Regions from separate parts of the Arthrobacter sp. NPDC057013 genome, predicted to be linked through region 2. Evidence: riboswitches for the same ligand, from Rfam matches in the RefSeq annotation. Region 2 holds a riboswitch; the other holds the start of a gene.
What was found. A riboswitch is a leader RNA that binds a small molecule or an ion and turns the genes downstream of it on or off. The one in region 2 is predicted to bind glycine.

Region 1 (7,939 bases), on a different contig from region 2:
CCACAGTGGAGGCCAGGTGCTGTTTCTGCAGCAGCGCGTCAAGCATCTGCAGCTCATTGCACTTCGGGTGGCCTTCCGGGTATCCGGCGACGCCGATGGCCATGGTCCCGCCGGTCAGGTCGGCGATGTCCTCCATGAGCACGCCGCTGTTGCCGTAGGGACCTGCGGCCTCGGCAGCATCCCCGCCGATGGCGAAGACCTCCGTGATCCCGGCTGCGGAGCAGTCACGGAGCAGGCCCGCCAGCTGGGCGCGGCTTCCGATGCTTCGGGCCGCCAGATGCGGAATCACGTTGTAGCCCAGCTGGCCAAGCTGGACCGCGGCCCGCACGGTGGCCTCAACCCCGTGGTGCGGCAGGCACGTCACCGTCAGCGTTGATCCGTCGGGGACCTGCGCCCGGACTTTGGGAATGATGCCGTCCGTGGGGATGATCTCCAGGCGCACAGGCAATTGGTTCGTCATGAGCAACTCCAGGTCTGGTTGGATGGGCTGTCAGCGGAGGATAACCGTGCGGTTCCCGGACAGGATGATTCTTCCTTCGGCGTGCCAGCGCACGGCATTCGTCAGCGCCTTGCACTCCGCGTCCTTGCCCACGGACACGAGGTCAGCGGGAGTGTAGGTGTGGTCCACCTCGATCACCTGCTGCGCAATGATCGGCCCCTCATCAAGCTCCGAATTTACGTAGTGGGCCGTGGCGCCGACCGTCTTTACTCCGCGCTCATGTGCCTGATGGTATGGCTTGGCGCCCTTGAAGCTGGGCAGGAAGGAATGGTGGATGTTGATGGCCTTGCCGGCGAGCCGTGCCGTGGCGGAGTCGCTGAGAACCTGCATGTAGCGGGCCAGAACCACCAGTTCGACGGCGGACGCCTCCACCAGTTCCAGGAGCTTGGCTTCCGCTGCCGGTTTGGTCTCCGGCGTCACGGGGATGTGGTGGAACGGGACCCCGTGCCAGGCCGCGAGCCCTTCCAGGTCCGGGTGATTGGACACGACTGCTGCTATCTCCACCGGCAGTTCGCCGCTGCGGGCGCGGACCAGCAGGTCGTTGAGGCAGTGATCGTACTTGGACACCATCACCAGGATCCGCTGCTTGCGGTCATGGCGCTCGAGGCGCCAGTCCATGCCCCACTGTCCTGCCAGCGGCGCGAAGCTGTCCCTCAGCTGTTCGACGGCGCCCGTGTCACCCGGCGAGGCGAAGTGGACCCTCATGAAAAACTGTCCCGCCGTCCGGTCGCCGAACTGCTTGAGGTCGACGATGTAGCACTCCTGCCTGAGCAGGAATTCCGCGACCGCCTGGACGATTCCCAGGGAATCCGGGCAATGGAAGGTGAGCACAAACTCCACACCGGCCCCGGGAATCCGGGCCCCGCGGGCCTGGCGCACCGCCGTCGGGCTTTCCTCTGTCCTGATCATCCCTGAACGCTTTCCTTCTCCTCGAGACGCCGGTCCGCTTGCCCGCGGGCGGCGGTCTCCTCAGCCTTCAGCTCATCCTGGAACGCGGCGTAGCGTGCCAGGTGCGCGGGCCGGCGGCGCAGAACCAGCCAGGCCGCACCGAGCAGGACGAACCAGACGGGCGTGACCAGCAGCGCGGTCAGCGTGTCCGGCTGGGTGGTCAGGGTCCACAGGACGAAGGCGAAGAAGGCGAAGACCACCCACACCATGGGAATGCCGCCGGGCATCTTGAACCTGGAGGCGGTGTGCAGGTGCGGCCGGCGGCGCCGGAAGGCGATGTAGCTGGCCAGGATAACCGACCAGACGAAGACGAAGCAGACGGCCGAAACGGTGGTGACCATGTCGAACGCCTTGCCCACGTCCTGGCCGGCGTACATGAGCACCACGCCGGAGAGCAGCAGCACGCAGGACAGGAACAGGGCGTTGTTGGGGACCTTGCGGCGGGACAGGCTGCCGAAGGCGGCCGGCGCGTCGCCCTCCTGGGCGAGGCCGTAGACCATGCGCGAGGTGGAGTAGATCCCGGAGTTGGCCGAGGACATCGCCGAGGTCAGCACCACCAGGTTGACCACCGTGGCGGCAGCCCCGAGTCCGGCCAGCGAGAACATCGCAATGAACGGGCTGTGGCCTGCAGCGAACTGGGTCCACGGCGTGACGGACATCAGGATGATCAGGGCACCCACGTAGAAGAGCAGCACGCGCACCGGGATGGAGTTGATGGCCTTGGGGAGGTTCTTCTCGGGGTTCTTGGCCTCGGCGGCCGTGGTGCCCACCAGTTCGATGCCCACAAACGCGAACACGGCAATCTGGAAGCCGGCCACGAAGCCCATGAATTCGTTGGGGAAGAAGCCGCCATGGCTCCACAGGTTGGTGAAGCTGGCCTGTCCGGCGTCGCTCTGGAATCCGGTGAAGATCATGAACATGCCCACCACGATCAGAGCGGCGATGGCGATGATCTTGATCAGGGCAAACCAGAATTCGGTCTCACCGAACGCCTTGACGGTGGTGAGGTTCAGCAGCAGCAGGATGGCCACGGTGGCCAGGCCCGGGATCCAGAGGGGCAGCCCCGGCCAGAGCTCCCGGGAGTACCCTGCGATGGCAATGACGTCCGCGATTCCGGTGATCACCCAGCAGAACCAGTAGGTCCAGCCGGTGAAGAATCCTGCCCACGGCCCCAGCAGGTCGGCGGCGAAGTCGCTGAAGGACTTGTAGTTCAGGTTGCTCAGCAGCAGCTCGCCCATGGCCCGCATGACGAAGAAGAGCATGAAGCCAATGATCGTGTACACGAAGATCACGGACGGGCCGGCCGCAGAAATGGTCTTGCCGGAGCCCATGAAGAGGCCCGTGCCAATGGCGCCGCCGATGGCGATGAGCTGGATGTGCCGGTTGCTCAGCTGCCGCTCCAGGCGGGGAGCCTCGCCGGCCGGAGAACCGGCTGGGGAACCGGTTGGGGAACCGGTTGGGGAGGCTGGAGGATGAATCGTCATAAGGAACTCCATCGTTCAAGTGGCCTTGGACGGCCACACTGATTCGGTTCCTCCCCGCTCTGTATGGGACCTGAGAGATTCCGCGGACAGGGCCGTCCGCTTGCACCGTCGGTGAGACAGGACGCGCCTGCCTGCTTTCCAGAGTTGCCTCGCCGCGGCGGTACGTGGGCCTGAGAGTTTCCTGGGGAGGATTTGCTCCTACGGCGCCTGCTGAACGTACCGGCAGGGCTCTCCCGCCGCAGATCGTAAGCTTTTTCAATTATGTTGGGAAAATAATGCGTCCCGGCGGCAGCCGCCGTTCCGGCCCGTGCCGGCCAGCGCGGCCCCGCTGGCCACCGGATCAGTGTGGTCTCGGTCACGAAGAAATGTCAAACGGGGCCCGGATTTGGCAGAGACGGAAATGTCCTGTAGCTTGTGAGCCGAATCACCCCACATCTTCATAGCCTTTCGAACCGTGGCGGGAGAGTCCTCCCAGTCATTCACCGGGCAGGCGCCGTAGGAGCAAATCCTCCCCAGGAATCTCTCAGGCCCCCGTACCGCCGCGGCCAGGCAACTCTGGAAAGCAGTTCGGGTAACCGGGCTCACCGACGGTGCAAGCGAAGAACCATGTCCGCGGAATCTCTCAGGTCCAATACAGAGCGGGGAGGAACCCAATCCATGCCGTGCCACCAGTGGCCGGCCAGACCTGGAGTTCCTCATGACGATTCAATCGCATCCATCAACGTTCGCCGACCGGCATATCGGCGCCCGCCGCCAGGCCGATATCGACAGCATGCTCAAGAACATCGGCTATGACAGTGTCGATGGCCTCGTTGATACCGCCGTCCCGGCGTCCATCCGCCAGGAGAATGCCCTCCAGCTCACCGCAGCGCTGAGCGAGGTTGAGGTCCTGGCCGAGCTCCGCCGCCTGGCCGCCAAGAACAAGACCGCCGTCCAGATGATCGGCCAAGGCTACTACGACACGGTGACGCCGCCGGTGATCCGCCGCAACGTCCTCGAAGCCCCCGCCTGGTACACGGCCTACACCCCGTACCAGCCGGAGATCTCGCAGGGCCGGCTCGAGGCGCTGCTGAACTTCCAGACCATGGTCCAGGACCTGACCGCGCTGCCGGTCGCCAACGCATCGCTGCTGGACGAAGCCACCGCCGTGGCCGAGGCCGTGCTCCTGATGCGCCGGGCCAACAAGAACGCAGGGGCCAAGGACGGCAAGACGGTCCTGGACGCCGACTGCCTCCCCCAGACCATCGCCATCGTCAAGGGCCGCGCCGAGGCCCTCGGCTTCCAGGTGGAGGTCGCAGACCTTTCCCAGGGACTGCCCGACGGCGGCATCAACGGCGTCGTCCTCCAGCAGCCCGGCGTTTCTGGCCGCGTGTGGGATCAGTCAGGCGTCATCGCCGCCGCGAAGGAACGCGGCGCCCTGGTCACCGTGGCCGCCGACCTGCTGGCCCTCACCCTCATCACGCCTCCCGGCGAGCAGGGAGCCGACATCGCCGTCGGAACCGCCCAGCGATTCGGGGTGCCGCTGTTCTTCGGCGGCCCGCACGCGGCGTACATGGCGGTGCGCACCGGCATGGAGCGCACGCTCCCTGGCCGCATCGTGGGCGTCTCGAAGGACAACGCCGGCGCCCCCGCCTACCGCCTCGCGCTGCAGACCCGCGAACAGCACATCCGCCGCGAGAAGGCGACCTCCAACATCTGCACCGCCCAGGCGCTGCTCGCCATCGTGTCCTCTTTCTACGCCGTCTACCACGGCCCCGACGGCCTGAAGGCAATCGCCGAGACCGTCCACACCAAAGCCCGCGTCCTCGCCGCCGCGCTCACAGCAGCCGGCCGCGAGCTCGTCAACGACTCCTTCTTCGACACCCTCACCGTGCGTGTGCCCGGCAAGGCCACCAAAGTCATCACCGCGGCGGAAGCCCGCGGGATCAACCTGCGCCTCATTGACGCGGACACCGTGGGCGTTTCCATTGATGAAACGACGACGGCGGAGGTACTGTCCGCTGTCGCCGTCGCCTTTGGCGCCGGTCCCGTGGGTGACGCAGCAGGCTTTGAACTCCCCGAAGCCGTACTGCGAACGTCCGGTTACCTGCAGCACCCGGTGTTCAACACGCACCGCTCGGAAACCCAGCTGCTGCGCTACATCCGCAAGCTCTCCGACCGCGACCTGGCGCTGGACCGCACCATGATCCCGCTGGGTTCCTGCACCATGAAGCTGAACGCCACGGCGGAGATGGAGGCCATCTCCTGGCCGGAGTTCGCCTCGATCCACCCGTTTGCCCCCGATTCCCAGACCGCCGGCTGGCGCGAGCTGATCGATGGTTTGGAAGCCGACCTCGCCGAGATCACCGGCTATGACCAGGTGTCCATCCAGCCGAACGCCGGTTCCCAGGGCGAGCTGGCCGGGCTGCTGGCCATCCGCGGCTACCACCTGTCCCGCGGCGACGAGCAGCGCAACGTCTGCCTGATCCCGGCCTCCGCGCACGGCACCAACGCGGCCTCGGCCGTGCTGGCCGGCATGAAGGTGGTCGTGGTGGCCACCGCGGCCGACGGCACGATCGACCACACGGACCTGTACGCCAAGATCGAGGCCAACAAGGACGTTCTCTCGGCGATCATGATCACCTACCCGTCCACGCACGGGGTCTACGACGCCGACGTCCGTGAGGTCTGCGACGCCATCCATGCGGCCGGCGGCCAGGTCTACGTGGACGGGGCCAACCTCAACGCCCTCGTTGGGCTGGCCCAGCCGGGCAAGTTCGGCGGCGACGTCTCACACCTGAACCTGCACAAGACGTTCTGCATCCCGCACGGCGGCGGCGGACCCGGCGTCGGACCTGTTGCGGCGAAGGCGCACCTGGCCCCGTTCATGCCGGGGGATGCCAACAACGCTTCATCCGAGGGTGGCGCAGCCGGGCACGGCGTTGCGATCAGCGCCTCGCGCTTCGGTTCCGCGGGCGTGCTGCCGATCTCCTGGGCGTACGTGAAGCTCATGGGCGGCGTGGGCCTGACCGAGGCCACCAAGTCCGCGCTGCTCGCGGCGAACTACGTCGCGTCGCGGCTGAACGAGTTCTTCCCGGTCCTCTACACGGGCGAGGGCGGGCTGGTGGCGCACGAGTGCATTCTGGACCTGCGCGAGCTCACAGCTCGGACCGGGGTCACCGCCGAGGACGTGGCCAAGCGCCTGATCGACTTCGGTTTCCATGCCCCCACGCTGGCGTTCCCGGTGGCCGGCACCCTGATGGTGGAACCCACCGAGTCGGAGGACCTGGCCGAGATTGACCGGTTCATCGACGCGATGATCACCATCCACGCCGAGATCGAGCAAGTGGCCAACGGCGACTTCACCGTGGAGAACTCCCCGCTCCGCAACGCGCCCCACACGGCAGCCGCCGTCGTCAGTTCCAGCTGGGACCGCTCCTACCCGCGCGAGCAGGCCGCCTTCCCCGTTCCGTCGCTCCGGCAGGACAAGTACTTCCCGCCGGTGGGCCGCATCGACGGTGCAGCCGGCGACCGGAACCTGGTCTGCTCCTGCCCGCCTCTCGAAGCCTTCGAGGAAAACACAGCAGCTTTTGAAAACTAAGGACCAACGATGACCGAGAACTACACCGCCCTTTACGACCAGCACAAGATAGCCGGCGCCTCCTTCACCGACTTTGGCGGCTGGCAAATGCCGCTCAAGTACACCTCCGAGCTCGCCGAGCACCACGCCGTCCGCAACGCGGCGGGCCTGTTCGACCTCTCCCACATGGGCGAAGTCTGGGTGACTGGCCCGGACTCCGGCGCCTTCCTGGACTACGCCTTGGCCGGCAAGCTGTCCGCGATCGCCGTCGGCAAGGCCAAGTATTCGCTGATCTGCGACGCCGACGGCGGCATCATCGATGACCTGATTTCTTACCGCCGCGGCGAGGAGAAGTACCTGGTGGTCCCGAATGCCGGCAACGCACCGACGGTGGCCGCTGCCCTCGCCGAGCGGGCCGCGAACTTCGACGTCGCCGTCGAGGACGCCTCAGCTGAAACCTCGCTGATTGCGGTGCAGGGGCCCAACGCGGAAGCGATCCTGCTCCAACTCGTCCCGGCCGGACAGCACTCCCTGGTGACCGAACTGAAGTACTACGCGGCTGTCGAGGTGGGGATCACCTTCAACGGCACTGTCCAGAACCTGCTGCTGGCCCGCACGGGCTACACGGGTGAGGATGGCTTCGAAATCTACGCGCCCAACGAGGATGCTGCCGGGTTGTGGGAGGCGCTGCTGGACGCCGGCGCCGCGCACGGGCTTATCCCGGCAGGCCTGGCCTGCCGGGATTCCCTGCGCCTGGAAGCCGGGATGCCGCTCTATGGCAACGAGCTCTCACGCCGCGTCAACGCCTATGCGGCGGGTCTGGGTCCGGTGGTATCGCTGGCCAAGGAAAGCGACTTCGTAGGCAAGGAAGCGCTGGCCGCACTCAAGGCCGCCGGCGTAGGTTCCACCATGGGCCAGAAGCTCGTGGGCCTCAAGGGCCTGGGCCGCCGCGCCGCCCGCGGCCACTACCCGGTCCTCAAGGACGGCACACTGGTCGGCGAGGTCACCTCCGGCCAGCCCTCCCCCACGCTCGGCTACCCGGTGGCGATGGCTTATGTCGACGTCGAGCATTCAGGAATTGGCACGGTTCTGGACGTCGACCTGCGCGGCAAGGCCGAGCCGTTCGAAGTCGTCGCACTGCCGTTCTACAAGCGCACCAAGTAACCGGAACCTCAAAGGAAAAGCACATGAGCAAAGTTGTTTCTGAACTGAAGTACTCCGCCGAGCACGAATGGGTTGCTGCTGACGGGTCCGGGCCTGTGGGGGTCGGAATTTCCGCTGTGGCGGCCGACGCCCTGGGCGACATCGTGTACGTGGACCTGCCTGAGGTGGGGTCCACCGTCACGGCAGGCGAAACCTGTGGCGAGGTGGAATCCACCAAGTCCGTCTCCGACCTCTACGCGCCGGTCACGGGTGAAGTAACCGAAATCAACGACGGCGTCGTCGCGG
Region 2 (7,939 bases):
TGCCGGCCACCGGGAACGCCAGCGTGGGCGCGTGGAAGCCGTAGTCGATCAGGCGCTTGGCCACGTCCTCGGCGGTCACGCCGGTCCGTGCTGTGAGCTCGCGCAGGTCCAGGATGCACTCGTGCGCCACCAGCCCGCCCTCGCCGGTGTAGAGCACGGGGAAGAAGTCGTTGAGGCTGGCCGCCACGTAGTTTGCGGCGAGCAGCGCGGACTTGGTGGCCTCGGCCAGGCCGGCCCCGCCCATGAGCTTCACGTACGCCCAGGAGATGGGCAGCACGCCGGCGGAGCCGAAGCGCGAGGCGGAGATCGGAACGCAGTCGCCTTCGGTCCAGGTGGCCGCGTCGCCCGGCATGAACGGGGCCAGGTGCGCCTTCGCCGCAACAGGTCCGACGCCGGGTCCGCCGCCGCCGTGCGGGATGCAGAACGTCTTGTGCAGGTTCAGGTGTGAGACGTCGCCGCCGAACTTGCCCGGCTGGGCCAGGCCAACGAGGGCGTTGAGGTTTGCCCCATCGATGTACACCTGGCCGCCGGCCGCATGGATGGCGTCGCAGACCTCGCGGACGTCGGCGTCGTACACCCCGTGGGTGGACGGGTAGGTGATCATGATGCAGGACAGGGCGTCCTTGTTGGCCTCGATCTTGGCGTACAGGTCGGTGTGGTCGATCGTGCCGTCGGCCGCAGTGGCCACCACCACGACCTTCATGCCGGCCAGCACGGCCGAGGCCGCGTTGGTGCCATGGGCGGAGGCCGGGATCAGGCAGACGTTGCGCTGCTCGTCGCCGCGGGACAGGTGGTAGCCGCGGATGGCCAGCAGTCCGGCGAGCTCGCCCTGGGAACCGGCGTTCGGCTGGATGGACACCTGGTCATAGCCGGTGATCTCGGTCAGCTGCGCCTCGAGGTCGGCGATCAGCTCGCGCCAGCCGGCGGTCTGGGAATCGGGGGCAAACGGGTGGATCGAGGCGAACTCCGGCCAGGAGATGGCCTCCATCTCGGCCGTGGCGTTCAGCTTCATGGTGCAGGAACCCAGCGGGATCATGGTGCGGTCCAGCGCCAGGTCGCGGTCGGAGAGCTTGCGGATGTAGCGCAGCAGCTGGGTCTCCGAGCGGTGCGTGTTGAACACCGGGTGCTGCAGGTACGCGGAGGAACGTTCGACGGCGGCGTCCAGGACGAAACCGTCGGTCGCCTCCACTGCCTCGGCACCGAAGGCTGCGAGCAGGTCGGCCACGATGGCCGTCGTCGTGGTTTCATCGGCGGAGATGCCGACGGTGTCGGCGTCGATGCTGCGGAGGTTGATGCCCCTCTGCTCGGCGGCGGCGACGATGCCGGCGGCCTTGCCCGGGACGGACACCGTCACGGTGTCGAAGAAGCTGGTGTGCAGGACGTCCAGCCCGGCAGCCTTGAGAGATGCGGCCAGGGTCCTGGCGTGGGCGTGGGCGGTTTCGGCGATCGCCTTCAGGCCCTCCGGCCCGTGGTAGACGGCGTACATGGACGCGACGATGGCCAGCAGTGCCTGCGCGGTGCAGATGTTGGACGTGGCCTTCTCGCGGCGGATGTGCTGTTCGCGGGTCTGCAGCGCCAGGCGGTAGGCCGGGACGCCGGCGTTGTCCTTGGAAACGCCTACCAGGCGGCCGGGCAGGGAGCGTTCAAGACCCTTCTGCACGGCCATGTAGGCCGCGTGCGGGCCGCCGTAGAACAGCGGAACGCCCAGGCGCTGGGCGGAGCCGACGGCGATGTCCGCGCCCTGCTCGCCCGGAGGCGTGATCAGGGTCAGGGCCAGCAGGTCGGCGGCCACGGTGACCAGGGCGCCGCGTTCCTTGGCGGCGGCGATGACCTCGCTGTGGTCGAAGACGCGGCCGGAGACACCGGGCTGCTGGAGGACGACGCCGTTAATGTCGCCGTCGGGCAGTCCCTGGGAAAGGTCGGCGACCTCCACCTCGAAACCAAGCGCCTCGGCGCGGCCCTTGACGACGGCGATGGTCTGCGGCAGGCAGTCCGCGTCCAGGACGGTCTTGCCGTCGTGGGCGGCCTTGTTCTTGTTGGCCCGGCGCATCAGCAGCACGGCCTCAGCCACTGCCGTTGCTTCGTCCAGCAGCGAGGCGTTGGCGATGGGCAGGCCCACGAGGTCCTGGACCATGGTCTGGAAGTTCAGCAGCGCCTCGAGCCGGCCCTGGGAAATCTCCGGCTGGTACGGGGTGTAGGCCGTGTACCAGGCGGGTGCTTCAAGGATGTTGCGGCGGATCACCGGGGGCGTCACGGTGTCGTAGTAGCCCTGGCCGATCATCTGGACGGCGGTCTTGTTCTTGGCCGCGAGCTTACGGAGTTCGGCCAGGGCTTCAACCTCGCTCAGCGCCGGAGCGAGCTGCAGCGCGGAGTCCTGGCGGATGTCGTTCGGCACCGCCGTATCAACCAGCGCGTCGACGGTGTCGTAGCCGACGGCCTTGAGCATGGCTTCGACGTCGGCCTGGCGGCGGGCGCCAATGTGCCGGTCGACGAAGGACGAGGAGGCTGAATTAACGGTCAAAAGGAACTCCATAACTAAGGCGGCGCAGGGTACGCCACATTGATTCGGGTTCCTCCCCGCTCTGTATTGGACCTGAGAGTTTCCGCGTTGCTGCACTTTCGCACAGCACCGCTTGCACCGTCGGTGAGCACAGCATGCCCTGAACCATCCGCACGAAGGCGGAACATGGCGGGCGGGCAGCCTGCTGCTTTCCAGAGTTGCCTTGCCGCGGCGGTACATGGGCCTGAGAGATTCCTGGGGAGGTTTTGCTCCTACGGCGCCTGCTTGTACCTACTTGCAGGACTCTCCCGCCGCAGATCAAAGGCTTATTCAATTGAGCGGTGACAGCTGTCACAGAGGCTATTGTCCTACGCCGGGAACGCGTCTGCAAACTGTGGCAGCGTGGGTTGGCACACGCCACTCACCGCCTGAGGCGGTCAAGGGCGGCAAGGAGGCTTTCGACGTCGGCCGCGGTCTCGGACGGCGACGCTGCCGGCCCGATGGACAGCATGGCGTTGAAATAGAGTCCGTCACCCATGTACAGGACGGCCCTGGCCAGGCCCGGCCCGACGTCGCGGGCGATCTCGTCCAGCCACCGCTGCTGGATGTGCGCGAACCGGCGCCGGGTCCCCTCGTGCGCCACCTCGGCCAACCGCGTCGCGGCAACGATGGCACGGTCCAGCGGGGTGTCCGCCCAGACGGACGACCTGATGAAGTAGGCGGCCGCACCCTCGGTGGCCGCAGCCATGGCCTGCGCGTCCGCCTCCGCGAACTCATCGAGCCGGTCCAGCAGGGCACCGATCAGCGCTTCCTTGTTCGGAAAGTGGTACAGGAGCCCGCCCTTGGATACACCCGCCCGAGCAGCCACGGCGTCAAGGGTGGCTGCACGTTCCCCCACCTCAATCAGGAGGGATTCAAACGCGTCGAGGACTGCGCCGCGGGCGACCGGTTTTCTGGGCATGGCTTCCATCATGCCGGTTCCGGGCCGGGGTTTATAACTATACCGTCCGGACGGTATAGTTAACTCATGACCCTGCATCCAGCCCTTTCCCCGGAGCGCACTCCCGCAAGCCAGGCCGGCGGCGTGCGCGACTGGTTCGCCCTGGCCCTGCTGATGTTCCCGGTCCTCCTGGTGGCCGTGGACAACACCGCGCTGACGTTTGCCCTTCCGGCGATCGCCCGCAGCCTCGACCCCACGGGCGTGCAGCTGTTGTGGATAGTGGACGCCTATGCCCTTGTCCTCGCCGGACTCCTGGTGGCTATGGGCAGCCTCGGCGACAGAATCGGGCGCCGCCGGCTGCTGCTGGTCGGCATTTCGGGTTTCGCGCTGGTCTCGGCGGCGTCGGCCTTTGCCCCGAGCGCCGAATGGCTGATTGCCGGCCGCGCGGCCATGGGATTCTTCGGCGCCACGCTCATGCCGTCCACACTTTCCCTGATCCGCAACATTTTCCGGGAGCCCGGCCGGCGGAGGCTGGCGGTGGCCATCTGGGCCGCGGGCTTCTCCGGCGGCGCTGCGCTGGGTCCGATTTTTGGCGGCTGGCTCGTGGAGCATTTCCGGTGGGGCGCCGTCCTGCTCGTGGCCGTGCCCATCATGCTGCCGCCGCTGGTTCTGGGCCGCTTCCTCATTCCGGAATCCAGGGACCCCAACCCGGGCAAAGTGGACCTGGCCAGCGTGGCGCTGTCCATGCTGACCATGGCGCCTGTGGTCTACGGCATCAAGGAACTGGCCACGCATGGACCGGGCGTGACGTCGCTCGGAGTCCTGGCGTTTGGACTGGCCACGGGCCTTGTGTTCATCCGCCGCCAGCAGGCCCTCGCGTCCCGGATGGTGGACACATCCCCGCTGCTGGACATGTCACTGTTCAGGAACCGCGTGTTCAGCACGGCGATCACGGCGAACATCCTGGCCCTGTTCTCCTACAACGGCTTCATCCTGTTCCTGGCCCAGCACCTGCAGCTGCTCGAGGGAATGTCGCCGTCAGAGTCGGGCACCGCCATGCTGCCGGCCCTGACGGCCACCGTGGTGGCGGGCCTGCTCGTGGTTCCGCTGGTCCGGAAGGTCCGGCCGGGCTTTGTGGTGGCGGCGGGACTGGCGCTGAGCGCCGCCGGGTACTGCATAGTTGCGTTCGGGAATCACGACGCCGGGCCCACCGCGCTGTTGGCCGCCCTCCTCATCCTGGCGCTGGGTGTGGGGTCGGCGGAGACTATCTCGAACGATCTGATTCTGGGAGCGGTCCCGGCGGAGAAAGCGGGAGCGGCTGCGGCGATTTCCGAGACGGGCTACGAAGTGGGATCGCTCCTCGGGACAGCCATCCTGGGGTCCATCCTCACTGCGTCATACCAGCAGCACCTCACCCTGCCCGGGGCTGTGGCGCAGACGGTCCCTGCCGGGTCAGCGGACCAGGCCAGGGAAACGCTGGCGGGCGCCATGGAGGTCGCCGGATCCCTGCCGGCCCCGCTGGCCGAGGGGCTTAAGGCGGCTGCCCGGGCGGCGTTCGATTCCGGCGTCCATATCACTGCGGCGATTGCGCTGGTACTGATGGCCGCAGCGTCGGTGCTGGCCGCCGTCGTTCTTCGCCGGATTCCGCACGCAAAGTAAACCGGCCGGACGCAAGGCCGCCGGCACAGAAAAGGGCAGCCCGGGAGAATTTTTCTCCGGGGCTGCCCTTTGCCGTCGGCGCGGGTATATCCAGCCGGCCCGCTACTTGACGTCAGGGTGCGTGACGCTGGCGGACGCCTTCATGTTCTCGGCACCCACCATCCACGCGTACTGCTCGAGCTTTTCAATGAAGGTGTGCAGCAGGTCCGCGGTGGTGGGGTCTTCCTCATCCACCTCGTCATGAACCTTGCGCATGGTGCCCACTGCCGCTTCGAGTGCCGCCACGATACGGTCGATCGCATCCTTGGTGTTGATGAGCCCGTCCGGGAACTGCGGAAGGTGGGTCGCCTTCGCCACGGTGGCGCTGCGCCCGTCGGGCAGGGCATGCAGGGCACGCATGCGCTCGGCGATGTCATCGGCGAAGGCGCGGGCGGCGTCCACGATCTCGTCGAGCTGAAGGTGCAGATCCCTGAAGTTGGTTCCAACAATATTCCAGTGCGCCTGCTTGCCCTGGATGTGCAGTTCGATCAGGTCCGTTAGGACGGCCTGCATGTTATTGGTCAGTGTCGGTGAAGCCTTCATGAATCCTCCTCGATTGGTCCAGTGGTCTCGACGCTACCGCAGCCGTGCCGGCACGGGGAGCGTCGGCGAGCGAATTTCACGATCAGCTTACTTACTACTTGGCGGGTCATAAATGATCGGCATTCAAATACCCCTTGCCACACCCGCGCGGCACGTGCATACTAAATGAACGTCATTCATTTAGTGACGGTCGTCTCACTGGAGTAATCATCATCATGATCGAAATAACCTGCCTCAACGCGCCTGCTTCGCTCGCCCGGACAGCGCCGTCCGGCCGCCCCGCCCTGAGGGTCGGCCTCGTGCAGCACCGCTGGCACAGCAGCGAAGCCGCACTCCGCGCCGAACTCAACGACGGCATCGACCGGGCCGCAGGGCTGGGCGCCACCGTGGTGTTCCTGCCCGAACTCACCCTCTCCCGCTACCCCGCAGACCAGGTTCCGGAGAATGACCTCGCACGGCAGGGCCAGGACCGGCCCCGCCCCTCCGACGGCGCCGAGGACCTGCTGACCGGCCCCACCTTCCGCTTCGCAGCCGAGGCCGCCCGCCGGAACGGCATCACCGTCCACGCCTCGCTCTACCAGCACGCCGGCAACCCGGACGGCTCGGATGACGGCCTCGGGCTGAACACCTCCATCCTCGTGTCCCCGGCCGGCGAGCTCCTGGCCCGTACGCACAAGCTGCACATCCCGGTGACCGCCGGATACTACGAGGACAAGTTCTTCCGCCAGGGCCCGGTGTCCGGGGACGCCTACCAGGTCCACGCCCCGGCCGAACTCGGCGGCGCCCGGCTGGGCATGCCCACCTGCTGGGACGAATGGTTCCCCGAACTGGCCCGCATGTACTCCCTCGGCGGCGCCGAGCTGCTGGTCTACCCGACGGCGATCGGTTCAGAACCGCTGTTCCCGGACTTTGACACCCAACCCCTCTGGCAGCAGGTCATTGTGGGCAACGGCATCGCGAACGGCCTGTTCATGGTGGTCCCGAACCGCTGGGGCCAGGAAGGCAGCCTGAACTTCTACGGCTCCTCCTTCATCTCCGACCCCTACGGACGCATCCTGGTCCAGGCTCCGCGCGACGAGTCTGCGGTCCTCGTGGCCGACCTCGACCTGGACCAGCGCAAGGACTGGCTGACGCTGTTCCCTTTCCTCACCACCCGCCGCCCGGACACCTACGACCGGCTCACCGAACCGGTCCGACCCGAGGAGCCGTTTGGCACCGAAATCGCGGCGAATGTGGAGGTAAACGCATGAGCACGTGGCGCATGCCGGCGGAGACGGCGCGCCAGGAGCGGCTCTGGATGGCCTTCCCCACGGGCGGCTACACCCTCGGCGACACCGCGGAGGCGGCGCACGCCGCCCGTTCCGTCTGGGCCGCCGTCGCGAACGCCGCCGTCGAGTTTGAACCGGTCACCATGGTGGTGGACCCGTCCGACGTCGGAACCGCCGCCCGCTACCTTGCCCCCGCCGTCGAGGTGCTGACGGCGGAACTCAACGACGCCTGGATGCGCGACATCGGCCCGACGTTTGTGCTGGACGGAAACGGCGCCCTGGGCGCCGTCGACTGGGTCTTCAACGGCTGGGGTGCCCAGGACTGGGCCAGCTGGGACAAGGATTCCCTGGTCGCCGCCGAAGTTGCAGGCCGGTCCCGCGCCCGGCACCTCGTGTCCGAACTGGTCAACGAGGGCGGCGGCATCCAGGTGGACGGCGAGGGCACGGTTCTGGTCACCGAGACGGTGCAGCTGGATCCGGGCCGTAATCCCGGACTCAGCAAGGCCGACGTCGAGGCCGAACTGGCCAGGACCATCGGCGCCAAAAAGGTCATCTGGCTGCCGCGCGGGCTCACCCGCGACTCACAGCGGTTCGGAACGCGCGGGCACGTGGACATCGTTGCCGCCATCCCGTCCCCGGGCACACTGCTGGTCCACTCCCAGCAGAACCCCGCCCACCCGGACTACGAGGTGAGCCGGGAAATCATCAGCTTCCTGTCCTCCACCACGGACGCTGCCGGCCGGGAATGGAGGATCATCGAGGTCCCGGCGCCCGTCGCCCTGACGGATCCGGAAGGTTTCGTGGACTACAGCTACATCAACCACGTTGTGGTCAACGGCGGCGTCATCGCCTGCACGTTCTCCGACCCCAACGACGAGAAGGCACTCCGCATCATCGCGGACGCATATCCCGGGCGCAAGGTGGTGGGCATCGATGCCCGCGAATTCTTCGCCCGCGGCGGGGGAATCCACTGCATCACCCAGCAGCAGC

Region 1: linked by a shared signal. The riboswitch ahead of cycA (D-serine/D-alanine/glycine transporter) and the one ahead of gcvP (aminomethyl-transferring glycine dehydrogenase) in region 2 are both predicted to bind glycine.

The regions. Positions count from the first base shown of each region.
Region 1 is NZ_JBHUSE010000030.1:27,324-35,262, forward strand. It holds gene ACFTSA_RS23365 (methylenetetrahydrofolate reductase) at 1-460, opposite strand, end outside; gene purU (formyltetrahydrofolate deformylase) at 491-1,408, opposite strand; gene cycA (D-serine/D-alanine/glycine transporter) at 1,405-2,931, opposite strand; glycine riboswitch at 3,080-3,177, opposite strand; glycine riboswitch at 3,380-3,480, shown strand; gene gcvP (aminomethyl-transferring glycine dehydrogenase) at 3,629-6,511, shown strand; gene gcvT (glycine cleavage system aminomethyltransferase GcvT) at 6,521-7,654, shown strand; gene gcvH (glycine cleavage system protein GcvH) at 7,678-7,939, shown strand, end outside.
Region 2 is NZ_JBHUSE010000003.1:3,862-11,800, reverse strand. It holds gene gcvP (aminomethyl-transferring glycine dehydrogenase) at 1-2,533, opposite strand, end outside; glycine riboswitch at 2,723-2,821, opposite strand; gene ACFTSA_RS05630 (TetR/AcrR family transcriptional regulator) at 2,922-3,461, opposite strand; gene ACFTSA_RS05625 (MFS transporter) at 3,528-5,099, shown strand; gene ACFTSA_RS05620 (Dps family protein) at 5,202-5,681, opposite strand; gene ACFTSA_RS05615 (nitrilase-related carbon-nitrogen hydrolase) at 5,897-6,931, shown strand; gene ACFTSA_RS05610 (agmatine/peptidylarginine deiminase) at 6,928-7,939, shown strand, end outside.